Regions from separate parts of the Jeongeupia sp. USM3 genome, predicted to be linked through region 1. Evidence: predicted binding sites of a transcription regulator. Region 1 holds the regulator's gene; each other region holds the start of a gene.
What was found. The regulator FNR, encoded in region 1, switches genes on or off when oxygen is low (the NO sensors DNR and NnrR bind a similar motif). The targets are predictions, from matches to a motif close to TTGATNNNNATCAA.
Positions count from the first base shown of each region.

Region 2: a site for FNR is predicted at 2,286-2,299, ahead of ccoN (cytochrome-c oxidase, cbb3-type subunit I). Genes of this name have one in related genera too.
Region 3: a site for FNR is predicted at 2,097-2,110, ahead of BJP62_RS13995 (FeoA family protein). Genes of this name have one in related genera too.

Region 1 covers NZ_CP017668.1:229,636-234,545, forward strand. Annotated here, with positions in the region: gene dnaE (DNA polymerase III subunit alpha) at 1-312, opposite strand, end outside; gene BJP62_RS01095 (phasin family protein) at 486-1,025, shown strand; gene BJP62_RS01100 (hypothetical protein) at 1,076-1,735, opposite strand; gene fnr (fumarate/nitrate reduction transcriptional regulator Fnr) at 1,780-2,523, opposite strand; gene hemN (oxygen-independent coproporphyrinogen III oxidase) at 2,678-4,063, shown strand; gene BJP62_RS01115 (sulfite exporter TauE/SafE family protein) at 4,076-4,735, shown strand.
Region 2 covers NZ_CP017668.1:515,365-520,274, forward strand. Annotated here, with positions in the region: gene BJP62_RS02295 (heavy metal translocating P-type ATPase) at 1-2,047, shown strand, start outside; gene ccoS (cbb3-type cytochrome oxidase assembly protein CcoS) at 2,047-2,238, shown strand; gene ccoN (cytochrome-c oxidase, cbb3-type subunit I) at 2,455-3,876, shown strand; gene ccoO (cytochrome-c oxidase, cbb3-type subunit II) at 3,897-4,511, shown strand; gene BJP62_RS02315 (cbb3-type cytochrome c oxidase subunit 3) at 4,518-4,685, shown strand; gene ccoP (cytochrome-c oxidase, cbb3-type subunit III) at 4,712-4,910, shown strand, end outside.
Region 3 covers NZ_CP017668.1:2,962,901-2,967,810, forward strand. Annotated here, with positions in the region: gene BJP62_RS13985 (beta-ketoacyl synthase chain length factor) at 1-688, opposite strand, end outside; gene BJP62_RS13990 (cation:proton antiporter) at 774-1,985, opposite strand; gene BJP62_RS13995 (FeoA family protein) at 2,158-2,457, shown strand; gene feoB (ferrous iron transport protein B) at 2,454-4,217, shown strand; gene BJP62_RS14005 (hypothetical protein) at 4,225-4,782, opposite strand.

The DNA.
Region 1 (4,910 bases):
GGCGCGGGTCAGCAGCTCGCACAGCCGGCCATAGCCGTCGCGATCACGGGCCAGCAGCAGCACGCGATACGGCTTGTCGCGATCGACCTCGTTTTCGATCCAGGCATCGAGGCCGATGACGGGCTTGATGCCCGCGCTGCGGCAGGCCTTGTAATGCTTGACCAGACCGAACAGGTTCATCAGGTCGGTCACGCCGAGTGCAGGCATGCCGAGCTTTTGGGCGTGTTTCACGGCATCGTCGATACGGACGATGCCGTCGGTCACGGAGAATTCGGAGTGGATGCGGAGATGGATGAAGGCGGGCTGATTCATCGGCGTATTCTAGCATCCCGCCGCCCCGCGTCGCCTTGGCGGCGGTGACGATCCGGGGTGGCTGCACCGGAGATTTTGCGTTTTTGTGCGGTGCACAATAAATAACTTGACGCGTACACGTTGAGGGTTAGAATGGCATCGGTATATTGCAGTGCACAAATAGGAGAAACCACATGTTCAATGCATCCAAGTTTGCCGAAATCAACCAAGCCAACCTCGAAAAGTCGCTGCGCCTGAGCCAGATCGCCCTGGCCGGCGTCGAGCGTCTCGTCAGCCTGCAACTCGGCATCGCCCGCGAACTGCTGACCGAACAGGCAGAAACCGCAAAAACGCTGTCGGAGGTCAAGGACGTCCAGGGGCTCGTCAACCTCCAGCGCCAACTGGCCCAGCCGTCGGTCGAGAAGTCGCTCAACGTGGCGCGGACCGTGTTCGACGCTGCCAGCGCAACCCAGCACGAACTGGGCGCGCTGCTCGAAGAGCAGGTGCTGTCGTTCAACAAGGAGCTGGTGGGTACGCTCGATAGCGCCATCCAGAATGCACCGGCAGGTACCGGCGCAGCGGTGAACGTGCTGCGCAATGCGGTTGAAACCGCCAGCAGCGCCTATGACGCCGTCGCCAAGACCACGCAGAAGCTGGCCAGCGACTTCGTCGAAGCGACGACCAACGGCGTTGAGCAGACCGTGAAGGCTGCCACGCGCAAGACTGCCGCCTGATTCGCAGCGTCGATCGCAGATGATGTCGGGCCGCCTTCGGGCGGCCTTTTTCATTGCTGCTGCGGCAGTGCCGGGATGCTCAGCACGAGCTGCGCGAGCAGCGTAGCAGGCGCAGCGGTGTCGTCGTGCAGGAAGGGGAAGGATCGCGTGAGCGCGGCGGGTGTAGGCCGGGCGGGCTCGAACGGTGTCGTGGCGGCCATAGCGAGGTAACGCGTGGCGTCTTCACGCGCTTGCGCCAGAGTGACCTGCGTGAGTGCCTGCCAGTGTCCGGGGTCGTACACCCATTGCGAGCGATCGGTGCCGCCGAGCCAGCCGAGAATCGCCAGTGTCTGGCTCTGCCAGTGCTGCACGAGACCGGCGGCAAAGGCGCCGGCGCCGGAGGGGCCGAGATGCAGCCAGGCCTGCGGCCGGGGTGGTGCCAAGGCATCGAGCAACGCGGTGGCGGCGTCAACCGCGGCGCGTGCGCCGCCGGCGCCGATGATCCAGCCGTGCTGGCTGGCCAGCGGCGGGTCGCCGTAGGCGGCCAGGTCGACGAGGCGGGGGTGGTGCAGCCACGGCACGATGTCGTCCAGCGTGGCATTGATCAGTACGACGAGGGTATCGGCGCTATTCGGCGGTGTCTTGATGGAGGCGGATGGCGGCAGCAGCGGCAGCCAGTCCACCTCCGGGCCCTGTCGCTGCGCATTGCGTGCGCGCAATGCGTCGAGCATCGGGGCGGGGGCCAATGCCAGTATGGATGGCACCCCGGGCACGCTCAGCTCTGGCAGTTGTTGACGAGCTGTTTGAGTCCGGCCACGTCGTAAAGCTCGATCAGCCGGTTCTGCACTTTGATGAGCCCCTGGTCCTGGAACTTCGACAGCGTTCGGCTGACGGTTTCAAGCTTCAGGCCGAGGTAGCTGCCGATCTCCTCGCGGGTCATCCGCAGGTGGAAGCTGGTGGCCGAGTAGCCGCGGATCTGGAAGCGTTGCGACAGATTGAGCAGGAAGGCGGCGATGCGCTCTTCGGCCTTCATGTTGCCGAGCAGCAACATCACGCCGTGATCGCGGACGATCTCGCGACTCATCACCCGGTAGAAGTGGTGCTGCAGTGCCGGAATCTTGCGTGACAGCACTTCCATTTCGGCGAACGGCAGTTCACAGACTTCGCTGTCTTCGAGCGCGACGGCGTCGCAGGTGTAGTGGTCGCCGCTGACGGCATCCATGCCCATCAGCTCGCCGCTCATGTGGAAGCCGGTGACCTGTTCGCGACCGTCTTCGGAAACGACGCTGGTCTTGAAAAAGCCGACCCGGACCGCGTACAGCGCCCGGAACGGTTCGCCGGCGCGGTACAGTGCCTCGCCGCGCTTGATCGGCTTGCCCTGGCCGATCAGGTCGTCGACCTGCTTCATCTCTTCTGCGCTCAGCTCGTTGGGAAGGCACAGCTCGCGCAGGCTGCAATTGGAGCAGGCCTGACGCAATTGCTTGAAGGTGACGTCGCGGGGCTGAAGGGCTGGTTGCATGGCGGGGCTCTACAGGTGAAGGGGCAATAAAACGGTCTGACCGATTACCGGTGTCCGGGTAAACGGGCTTTGATCGCCGTCAAGATTGCATGCGTTGATTATCGGCAAGCTCGCCTTAGAGCACAACCAAGCAAAATACCACCTGGCGACCACAATGAATCAGCAACTGATCGAATTCGACCGCGCCCTGATCCGGCGACACGACGGCAAGGGGCCGCGCTATACCTCGTACCCGACGGCAGACCGTTTCGGGGAGATGACCGCCGACGATTATCTCGAACGACTGGTGCAGCAGCAAGCGGGAACGACGCGTCACCCGCTATCGCTTTATTTTCATATCCCGTTCTGCGACACCATCTGCTACTACTGCGCCTGTAACAAGATCATCACCAAGGACAGGCGCCGCGCCGAGCGGTACATCGATTACCTCGAGCGTGAAATGGATCTGCAGTGCGCGGCGCTGGCCTTCAGGCCGAAGGTCAGGCAACTGCACTTCGGCGGCGGCACGCCGACCTTTCTGTCCGATACCCAGCTCGAACGGCTGCTGACGGCGATCCACCGGCGCTTCGAGCTGGACCCGCAGGGCGAGTTTTCGATCGAGATCGATCCGCGCAAGGTGTCGGCCGAGACGGTGCGGCTGCTGGCGCGGCTCGGGCTCAACCGGATGAGTGTCGGCGTGCAGGATTTCGACGACGACGTGCAGCGGGCGGTGAACCGCGTGCAGAGCGAGGCCGAGACGCGGGCGCTGATCGATACCGCGCGCGCGGCAGGCTTCAGATCGATCAATCTCGACCTGATCTATGGCTTGCCGTTGCAAACCCCCGAGCGTGTTCACCGGACGCTGGAGCGGGTGATCGCGATCCGGCCCGAGCGCATCGCGCTGTATAACTACGCGCACCTGCCCGAGCGCTTCATGCCGCAACGGCGGATCAACGACGCCGACCTGCCCTCGGCCGAGGCCAAGCTCGACATCCTGCAGGCGAGCATCGACCAGCTGCTCGCTGCCGGCTACCGCTACATCGGCATGGATCATTTCGCTCTGCCCGACGATGAACTGGCGAAGGCGCAGGACCATGGCCGGCTGCATCGCAACTTCCAGGGTTACTCGACCCATGCCGACTGCGACCTGATGGCGTTCGGCGTGTCGGCAATCGGCAAGGTCGGGCCGGCCTATGTGCAGAACCGCAAGACCATCGACGACTACTATGCGGCGCTCGATGCCGCGACGCTGCCGGTCGAGCGCGGCATCACGCTCAGGCACGACGATCTGCTGCGCCGCGCGGTGATCCAGTCGTTGATGTGTCAGTTCGAGGTGATGTACCAGCCGGTGGAAATCGCCTACCTGATTGATTTCACCGACTACTTTGCGGAAGAATTGCGCTCGCTCGCCGCATTGCAGGCCGACGGACTGGTGACCATCGACGCGCAGCGGATTGCGGTCACCGCCAAGGGGCGCCTGCTGGTGCGTTCGGTCGCGATGGTCTTCGACCGCTACCTGAGAACCACGGAGACGGCGGCGCGCTATTCCAAACTGATCTGATACCGGAGTGCAATGGCCGAATACAACCTGCTGGCGCTGTTTCTGGCCGGCCTGCTCGGTGGTGGCCATTGTCTGGGCATGTGCAGCGGCGTGGTGACCGCGTTCAGCCTGCAACTGCCCGCCGGCGCCCGCTGGCCGTATCACCTGGGATTCAATGCGGGCCGGATCGCCGGCTATGTCCTGATCGGCGCCTTGCTTGGCGCGCTGGGCTCGTTCAGTGTATTGCTGCAATTGCAGGCGTTGAAGACCGGGCTGTTCGTGCTGGCGCAACTGCTGCTGATCGCGCTCGGGGCCTATCTGGCCGGCTGGGCGCGCTGGCTGACCCGGGTCGAGCAGCTGGGCGTGCCGGTGTGGCGGCATCTTCAGCCCGTACTCAGAAAGGCGCTGCCTATCCGTCGCTGGCCACAAACGTTATGGGTCGGGCTGCTATGGGGCTGGCTGCCTTGCGGCCTGGTCTATACGGCGAGCATTTCGGCGCTGGCCAGCGCGTCGCCGCTCAAGGGTGCACTGGCGATGCTGGCCTTCGGTCTGGGCACCCTGCCAAACCTGCTGCTGATCGGCTCGGTGGCGCAATCGCTGCTCCGGGCGCTGCGTCATCCGCTCGTCCGCAACGTGATCGGCACGGCCTTCGTCGCCTGGGGGCTGTGGCAGCTCTCGTCGCTGTTGCGCTAACTGTTACATTGGCGCGCCGCACGTTTTTTATTTGTTCAAGTGACTGATTTTTAGGGAATTTAAATCGGTTTTTCTTGTCCTCGCAGCAGCAGGAACAAGCACACTCCGCGGCGAAACGGAGGGTGGCGTCTATAACGGAATCAAGCCCGACCCGCCAAGCAGTGTACTTCCAGGG
Region 2 (4,910 bases), 290 kb from region 1:
CACCAGCCACCGTGCCCGCGTGCGCTGGGACCCGGCCTGGACCAGCCTGTCGGCGATCCTCGAAGCGGTTGCCGCGATCGGCTACCGGGCGCTGCCCTACGACAGGGCGCGGCAGGAAGCGGCGCAGGCCAGATCGCGCAAGGCGGCGCTATTCCGGCTGTGGGTCGCCGGGCTGTCGATGATGCAGGTCATGATGTTCGCGGTGCCGGTCTATCTGGCACCGGCCGGCGAAATCGAACCGCGCTGGCTTGGCCTGATGAACTGGGCAAGCCTGGTGCTGACCCTGCCCGTCGTGCTGTATTCGAGCTGGCCCTTCTATGTTTCGGCTTGGCGCGACCTCAAACGCGGCCGGACCGGCATGGATCTGCCGGTCGCGATCAGCGTGCTGCTCGCCTTTGTCGCCAGCGTTTACGCAACGATCACCGACCACTGCGAGGTCTACTACGACTCGGTATCGATGTTCGTCTTCCTGCTGCTGACCGGCCGCTATCTCGAATCGCAGGCGCGCGCCAAGGCCGGCGCCGCACTCGAACAGCTGGCCGCACTGATCCCGGCATTCGCGCACCGGCTCGCCGACTATCCGGACGGGCGCACGCCGCACGAGGCCGCGGTCGCCCGGTTGTGCGTCGGCGACGTGCTGCTGGTCAAGCCCGGCGAGGCCGTTCCCGCCGATGCACGCGTGATCGAGGGCGAATCGCAGGTCAACGAGGCGATGCTGACCGGCGAAAGCCTTCCTGTCGACAAGCGGGTCGGTGACGTCGTCACCGGCGGCACCGTCAACCTCGGCTCGCCACTGATCGTTTCGGTCGAACGCCTCGGGCAGGAGACGCGGCTCGCGGGCATCGTACGCCTGCTCGACCGTGCGCTCGCCGAAAAGCCGAGGCTGGCGCTGATGGCCGACCGGATTGCCGGCCGCTTCGTTGCCGCACTGCTGCTGGCTGCCGCCGCAGCCTGGCTCTACTGGCACGGGCACGACCCGACCCACGCGCTGCCGATCGCCGTCGCCGTGCTGGTGATTTCCTGCCCGTGCGCACTGTCGCTGGCGACGCCGGTGGCGCTGACCGCAGCCACCGGCACGCTGGCACGGCGCGGCGTGCTGATCAGCCGCGGGCATGCACTCGAGACGCTGGCGGGCGTTACCGACGTCGTATTCGACAAGACCGGCACGCTGACGCTCGGCGAGCCGCGCATACAGGCCGTCCAGCCGCTTGGCACGCACGATCCGTCGACGCTGCTCGCACTCGCCGCGGCGCTCGAGCTCCACTCGGAACATCCGCTGGCGCGCGCCTTTACCGGCGCCTGCAAGGGCGAACCCCGCGTGGCCTGCGACATCGTCAACCACCCCGGCGGTGGCCTCGTCGGCGTCATCGGCGGCGTCCGGCACGCGATCGGCCACCCCGATTTCGTCGCCCGCCATGTCCGGCAAACCCGGCCCGAGATCCCCGCATCGGGCACCGTGCTGGCACTGGCGAGCGATGACGAGTGGCTGGGCTGGTTCCGCCTCACGGACACGCTCCGCCCGGATGCAGCGGCCGCAGTCGCCGCACTGACGCGGATGGGCCTGAATACGCACATCCTCAGCGGCGACGCCGAATCTGCCGTTGCCGAAACGGCCGGGCAACTGGGGATCACGCGCTGGCGCGCCGGTGCGTCACCCGAGGACAAGCTTGCCCATCTGAACGCGCTGCAGGCCCGCGGCGGACGGGTGCTGATGATCGGCGACGGCGTCAACGACGCGCCGGTACTGGCCGCGGCCTCGGTATCGGTCGCCATGGGGGGCGGCACCGACGTTGCGCATGGCGCCGGCGACGCCGTGCTGCTCGACAACCGCCTGCGGCACGTTCCCGCGGCCATCGCCTTTGCCCGCAGGACACGCAAGATCGTGCGGCAAAACCTGGGCTGGGCGCTGCTCTACAACCTGATCGCACTGCCCGTGGCCGTCGCCGGTCTGGTTACGCCCTGGCTGGCCAGCGCGGGGATGGCTGCCAGCTCGCTGCTGGTCGTGCTCAATGCACTGCGGCTGACCCGCCCAACCCGGAGAAGCTGATGGAAAGCCTCTATCTGCTGATTCCGCTCTCGGTCCTGCTGGTGGTCGTGATCGGCGCGCTGTTCTGGAATGCGATTCGCGGCGGGCAATTCGACGACCTGGAAGGGCCGGCGCACCGCATCCTGCAGGACGACGACCGCCCCGGGCACGAGTCGCCCGGAAATGAGGCCGGCAGGGAAAAAAACAACTGACTGGAGGACGCCCGGCACGGTAAAATGCACGTTGGTCGTCGGGCGGCTTGATTTAAATCAAGGTTGGACTAGTGCCTCCCTCGTTATAGTCGCGCCGGCTTATTGCGCAAATACCGACCAGAAATACCGGTCAGGCCCGCCGTTCGCTAGCAGCGGATCGCGCAATCACAAGTTTTAATATAACCGCCGTTCTTGGAGAACATTCGGAGCGCTCCCATGGAAAACCAAGCCACATATAACTATAAAGTGGTGCGGCAATTCGCCATCATGACAGTCGTCTGGGGCATTGTCGGCATGCTGCTCGGGGTGTTCATCGCCTCGCAACTCGTCTGGCCGGAACTCAATCTGGGCCAGTATTTTCACTTCGGACGCCTGCGCGCGCTCCATACCAGCGCAGTGATCTTCGCGTTCGGCGGCTGTGGCCTGATCGCCACCAGCTACTACGTCGTCCAGCGCACCTGTAATGTCCGCCTGTTCTCTGACGGCCTCGCCGCGCTCACCTTCTGGGGCTACCAGCTGGTGATCGTCCTGTGCGTCATCACCTATCCGCTCGGCATCACCTTCAACAAGGAATATGCCGAGATGGAGTGGCCGATCAAGATCCTGCTCGCCATCGTCTGGGTCGCGTACGCCGTGGTGTTCTTCGGCACCCTCGCCAAGCGCAAGGTCAAGCACATCTACGTCGCCAACTGGTTCTACGGCGCCTTCATCCTCGCCGTCGCGCTGCTGCACATCGTCAACAGCGCCTTCGTTCCGGTGTCGCTGTGGAAGTCGTACTCGGCCTACTCCGGCGCCGTCGACGCGATGGTGCAGTGGTGGTACGGCCACAACGCGGTCGGCTTCTTCCTGACCGCCGGCTTCCTCGGCATGATGTACTACTTCGTGCCGAAGCAGGCCGGTCGCCCGGTGTACTCGTACCGGCTGTCGGTCGTCCACTTCTGGGCGCTGATCTTCACCTACATGTGGGCCGGTCCGCACCACCTGCACTACACCGCCCTGCCCGACTGGACCCAGTCGCTGGGCATGGTGTTCTCGCTGATCCTGCTGGCGCCGAGCTGGGGCGGCATGATCAACGGCATCATGACGCTGTCGGGCGCCTGGCATAAGCTGCGCACCGACCCGATCCTCAAGTTCCTGGTCACCGCGCTGTCGTTCTACGGCATGTCGACGTTCGAAGGTCCGATGATGGCGATCAAGACCGTCAACGCGCTGAGCCACTACACCGACTGGACCGTCGGCCACGTGCACTCGGGTGCGCTGGGCTGGGTGGCAATGATCACCATCGGCTCGATCTATTACCTGATCCCGCGCCTGTTCGACCGCGAGCAGATGCACTCGATCAAGCTGATCGAAGCGCACTTCTGGATCGCCACGCTCGGCATCGTGCTGTACATCTCGTCGATGTGGATCGCCGGCGTGACGCAGGGCCTGATGTGGCGTGCGGTAAACCCGGACGGTACGCTGACCTACTCGTTCATCGACTCGGTCAAGGCAACGCACCCGTACTACTTCATCCGTTTCCTGGGTGGCTGCTGCTTCGTCGCCGGCATGTTCCTGATGTTCTACAACGTGCTGCGCACCGTGTTCGACGGCAAGCCGGTCAACGCGCCGATCCCGGCCGTACCCGCCCACGCCTGAGCTGAGAGGATCTGAAGAAAATGAACAAGGCTCAGAAACTGATCGAAGAAAACGTGGGCTGGCTGATCGTCCTGACGATCGCCACCATCAGTGTCGCGATGCTGGTGGAGATCCTGCCGCTGATGTTCTCCAAGTCGGTGACCAAACCGATCGAGGGCGTCAAGCCGTACACGGCCGTGCAGCTGGCCGGGCGCGACATCTACATCCGCGAAGGCTGCTACAACTGCCACTCGCAGATGATCCGCCCGTTCCGCGCCGAAACCGAACGCTACGGCCACTACTCGGTCGCCGGCGAATCGGTTTACGACCATCCGTTCCTGTGGGGCTCGAAGCGGACCGGTCCGGATCTCGCCCGCGTCGGCGGCCGTTATTCGGACGAATGGCACCGTGCCCACCTGATGCGGCCGCAGGACGTGGTGCCCGAATCGGTGATGCCGGCCTTCCCGTGGCTGGCTGCGCAGAAGGTCGACGCCGAGTCGCTGCCGGCGAAGATGGACGCGCTGCGCAAGGTCGGCGTGCCGTACACCGATGCCGATATCGCCGGTGCAGCCAAGGCCGTTGAAGGCAAGACCGAGATGGATGCGCTGATCGCCTATCTGCAAGGTCTCGGCCTGGCACTCAAGAACAAGAGGTAATACGGAATGGATTTTCAGGACATCGCGCGCATCGCCGTCACCGTCGTCAGCTTCTGCTGTTTTCTGGGAATCTGCGCCTGGGCGTACAGCCGCAAGAGCCGCGCCGGCTTCGACGAAGCCGCGCAGGCCCCCTTGCTGGATGACGACACCCCGCACCACGGCCCGCGTGCCTGAAAATCTGCCGTACGGAGAAGAATGAGATGACAGATTTTTATAGCGGTTTCTGGGGCGTTTTCATCGCGGTCATCGTGATCGTGTCGCTGATCTGGCTCGCCGTCCTGCTCAAGAGCCAGGCGGTGATCAAGCTCAAGAAAGGCGAAAAGGCCGCGGTGCTCGACCACAAGTGGGACGGCGATCTGCAGGAGTACAACAATCCGCTGCCGGGCTGGTGGCTGTGGC
Region 3 (4,910 bases), 1.1 Mb from region 1:
CACCGCGCACGGCGAGCGGCAGCACAGCGGCGCCGCTCAGGAAAAAGTGCAGCAGCTCGAGCGGCGTTGCGTCGCGGCCGCCGGCGTGGCCCGGCTCGAGCCGGAAGTCGTCGCCGGGTACGAGGTCGAGCGCCATCGCGAACGGCGCTTCGGGCGCGTCGGCGTAGCGCCGGTACAGCGCGGGCAGCGGCTCGTCGCTGTAGCACAGCAGCACCGAGGCGGCGCCGTCGGCGAGCTGGCTGCACGCCTCGACCAGACCGGCCAGCGCGGTCTCGGCGCCCGCGGCAATCGCCGAAACCGGTGTATGCGTCCTCGTCGCGATCGTGAACAGCCCGGCGGTGGCGTTGTGCACGGCCATGCTGAACGCCTGCGGCGACACCTTGCCTTCGGCGGCCAGCGATTGCAGCAGCGGCACGGTGCGCGTTGCTTCGCCGTGGCGGCTGGCGTGGATCAGCGGCTGGCCGTGGTAAGCGATCTCGGGCGCATAGAGCGCTTCGAGCGCCATCTTGCCAAGCCGGTCGGCGCGGCGGCGCAGCATCGCCGGCATCGCCTCGACCTTCGGCGCCGTCTCGCCGCCGGGCGGCTTGCCGTCCCAGGCCAGCCAGGCATTGCGCGACTCCAGACCCGGCGCCCACGCCGACCACTGCTTCAGGCTGAAGTGCAGTGCGGTGGCGGGCGGAGTGGACATGGCATTCGTAAGCAAAATAAGGATTTCTATGGTATCGCGGCGCGGTGACGATGCTCAACGCGCGGCCATGCCGGCGGCGGGTGGCTTACGCTTTCAGCAGGCTTTCTTTTTTCTCGATGGCCCGCAGCCATGGCGACGTCATCACCGTCGTCGCAATGGCCATCAGCAGCATCGCCGAGAAATACGGTTCGGCGATCAGGCCGAGCTGGCGGCCGAGGTTGAGGACGACCAGCTCCATCATCCCGCGCGTGTTCATCAGGATGCCGAGCATCCACGCGTCGTGGCGCGGCATCCGGCTCAGGGCGCCGGCGGCGAGGCAGCCGCCGACCTTGCCGATCACCGCCACCGCGGTCATCAGCAGCGCCAGCCACCAGAGCCCGCCGGCCAGCAGCACGCCAAGGTCGGTCGACAGGCCGATCGCGGCGAAAAAGCACGGCAGCAGCCAGCGGCACGGCGCCGACAACAGCTGTTGCAATCGTACAACGATTTGCGGGTTGCGCGGCAGCAGCAGACCGACGGCGAAGGCGCCGAGCAGCGCGTGCAGCCCCAGCCAGGCACTGGTGGCCGCCGATGCGGCGACATACAGCGGCACCTCGAGCAGGGCGGCCGCGCGCCCGGCTGCCAGCGCCGGCGCCATGGCGGCGAGCCGGCGACGCAGCGGGCCGAACAGCGCGACGGCGTAGACGGCGGCGGCGGCCAGCTGTGCCGGGCCGTGGGCGCCGTGCTGCGGCAGCCACGCGAAAACCAGCGCGGCGAGCAGCGCCCAGCTCAGCGCGTCGGTCAGCACCGCGCAGGCGATCGCCTGGTTGCCGATCACGGTGCCGGCCAGACCGCGTTCGGTGACGATGCGCGCGAGCACCGGCAGCGCCGTCATGCCGCTGGCCAGCGCGATGAAGGCGAGCGACATCGCCGGCAGCGGTGCGGCCAGCCAGTGCGACGCAGCCCACGCGGCCAGACCACCGAGCGCGACCGGCAGCGCCATGCCGAGCTTGCTCGCCAGCAGCACCGCGCGCGGACGATGGCGCAAGGCGGCCAGGTCGAACTCGGCGCCGAGCAGGAACAGGAACAGCACCGCGCCGACATCGCCGATCCTGCCGATCAGCGAAACCGTTTCCGGCGTGAACGCGAGCGTACCGAGTGCCGGCAACGCGCCGGTCAGCAGCGTCGGCCCGAGCAGCATGCCCGCGGCGATTTCGCCGATGACTGCCGGCTGGCCGCAGGCGCGTGCAAGGACACCGCCGAGCCGGGTGGCGGCGAGGACGAGGACGAGCGCGACGGGCAGGGTGAAGGCGAGCATGGGCTGAAGGGCGGATCGGGTCGGGTCGCATTCTATGCGATTCGCGCCGTCGTGACGGCCGCCAGCCGGCGCCACGGTCCGGTGCTGCCGTAAAAAATGGCACCGTGAAAGTTGATGATCATCAACCAATTGACCGACTTGCGGCGGATAATTCGGAATCATTCTCCTTTCGATGCCGAGGCACGCCGTGATCCTGAATCTCGCTCAACTGCAAGCGCAACAGCCGGCGCGCGTGAAGGCGGTCGGCACCTCGGCCGAACTGGCGCAAAGGCTGGCCGCACTCGGGCTGCGCCCGGGGCGCGACGTCGAGGTGATCCGCCGTGGCTGGCTCGGCGGCCCGCTGCAACTGAAGGTTGGCGGCACCGAGTTCATGCTGCGCCGGGCCGAGGCGGCGCTGATCGAGGTCATCGAACCGTCGGCCGCGGCCGTTGCGCCGTCGCGGGCGGTGGCAGCGCTGGGGGATGCGACATGAGGCGCGTCGCCCTCGTCGGGATGCCGAACACCGGCAAGTCCACGCTGTTCAACCGGATCACCGGCGGCAACGCCCGCGTTGCCAACTGGCCGGGGCTGACGGTCGAGCTGGCCAGCCACCGGGTGCTGCTCGGTGGCAGCATGGTGCAGCTCGTCGACCTGCCGGGGGTCTACGACCTGACCGGCGGTGCCGAGGACGAGCAGGTCGCGCAGCGCTTCCTCGCCGACACCGGGCTCGACGCGGTGCTGCTGGTGCTCAACGCGACCCAGCTCGACCGGCAACTGGCGCTGGCGCTGCAGCTCAAATCGGTCGGCGCGAAGCTGATCGTCGCGCTGAACATGGCCGACGAGGCCAAGCGCGGCGGTTTCGACATCGACACCGACGCGCTGGCCGAGGCGCTCGGCAGCCCGGTACTGAAGATCAGCGCCAAGTACGGTCACGGTGTCGACGGCCTCAAGGCGCTGCTGGCCACCAGTCTCAACGGCGAGGCGTCCCGGCTCGATTTCGCCAGCCTGAGGCCGGCCGACGCCAGCCGCGACGCCGAGGCAGCGCTGTATGCGCGTACGGTGCATCGTCCACCGACCTTGCCGCCGGGCCCGACGCAGAAGCTCGACGGCTGGCTGCTGCACCCGCTCGCCGGGCTGCCGCTGTTCGTGGTGATGATGGCGCTGCTGTTCCAGCTCACCTACGCGATCGGCACGCCGCTGCAGGACGGCTTCGAGGCGCTGCTCGGCAGCGTCAGGGACGCCTGGCTGGTGCCGCTGACGTCCGGCCTGCCCGACTTCCTGTCCGGGCTGATCCTCAGCGGGATCTGGGACGGCGTGACCACGGTGCTGACGTTCGCGCCGCTGATCTTCGTGTTCTTCTGCCTGATGGCGGTGATCGAGGACTCGGGCTACTTCGCCCGCGCGGCCTTCATGATGGACGGCATCATGGCGCGCGTCGGCCTCGACGGCCGCGGTTTCGTGATGCTGATGATGGGCTTCGGCTGCAATGTGCCGGCGCTGATGGGCACGCGGGTGATCCGCGACCACAAGGCGCGGCTGCTGACGATGCTGACGATTCCGTTCTCGCTGTGTTCGGCGCGGCTGCAGATATTCCTGTTCTTCGCCGGCGCGCTGTTCGGCCCGCGCCAGGCACCGTGGGTACTGCTGTCGCTGTACTTTGTCAGCATCCTCATCGCGCTTGGCACCGCCTTGCTGTTCCGCCGGTACTTCCCGTCGCGCGAGCCGTTCGCGCTCGAGCTGCCGCCTTACCGGCTGCCGGTGTTCAAGCACATCGTTTTCCGCGGCTGGAACGAGTGCCGCTCCTTCCTGAAGCTCGCGACGACGATGATCGTGTTCGGCGTCATCGCCGTCTGGCTGCTGACCAACTACCCGAGCCCGCAACACAGCTATGCCGAAGTCGTCGGCAATTTCTTCCAGCCGGTGCTGTCGCCGATCGGCATCCGGGCCGAGCTGTCGATTGCGCTGCTGTTCGGCTTTGTGGCCAAGGAGGTCGTGCTCGGCGGGCTGGCGGTGATCGTCGGCGTCGACGGCGCGCAGCTCGCCACGCACCTCGCCCATTCGTTCGATCCGGTCTCGGCGTACAGCTTCATGCTGTTCGCGCTGACCTACGTGCCCTGCGTTGCGACGATCGCGGCGATGAAGAAGGAATCGAAAAGCGCGGGTTTCACCGCATTCTCGGTCGTCTGGTCGCTGCTGCTGGCGTGGGTGCTGTCCTTCGTGTTCTACCAGGGCGCGCGGGCACTCGGCTTCTGAGCGCGGTTCACAGCGGCAGCGCGCGAACCCGCGGTGCCGACCACAGGCCGACGCCGAGCGCGATCAGCAGCGCGGCGAGGTAGAGGCCGAGGAAGGCGCCGGTGCCGAGCTTGCCCGCGAGCGGCCGGGCGATGCCGAGGAAGGCGGCGAAACCCCACGATGCCGCCGAGACGCCGCCGATGCACGCCAGCCGCAGCCGCTGGCCACGGCCAAGCGGCGCCGGTACGGCCGGCAGCAGCCGCGGCAGCGCGTAATGGTGCAGCGCCGCGCCGTTGAGCGTCAGCACCATGACGACGATCAGCTTGCTGGCGAGCTTGGGGTGCGCGGCCAGTTCGGCCCAGCCCGGCCAGTGGCCGAAATCGAGCAGGATGATCGCCAGCCCGGTCCCCCACAGCAGCGCCAGCGCGACCAGCACCGTGCGGCTGACGAGCTGCAGCAAGGCCCGGTCGCCGGCGCCGGTGCGGCGGCCCATGATCTTCAGGTCGGCGAGCACGGTGGCGCCGATCGCAACGCAACAGGCGAGCAGATGGGGGTAGAGCAGCAGCAGGCGCAGGGTTTCGGTCATCGTCCGGCTCTCGGAACACGCGATGTCCCCATGCTAGGTGGTGGCAGCCTGCGTGCCGTCCGGCTGCGACGGCTGGAACCGGGCTGTTGCCGTTTGGCAATCTTGCCCGCATGCAAGACGGGACCGGG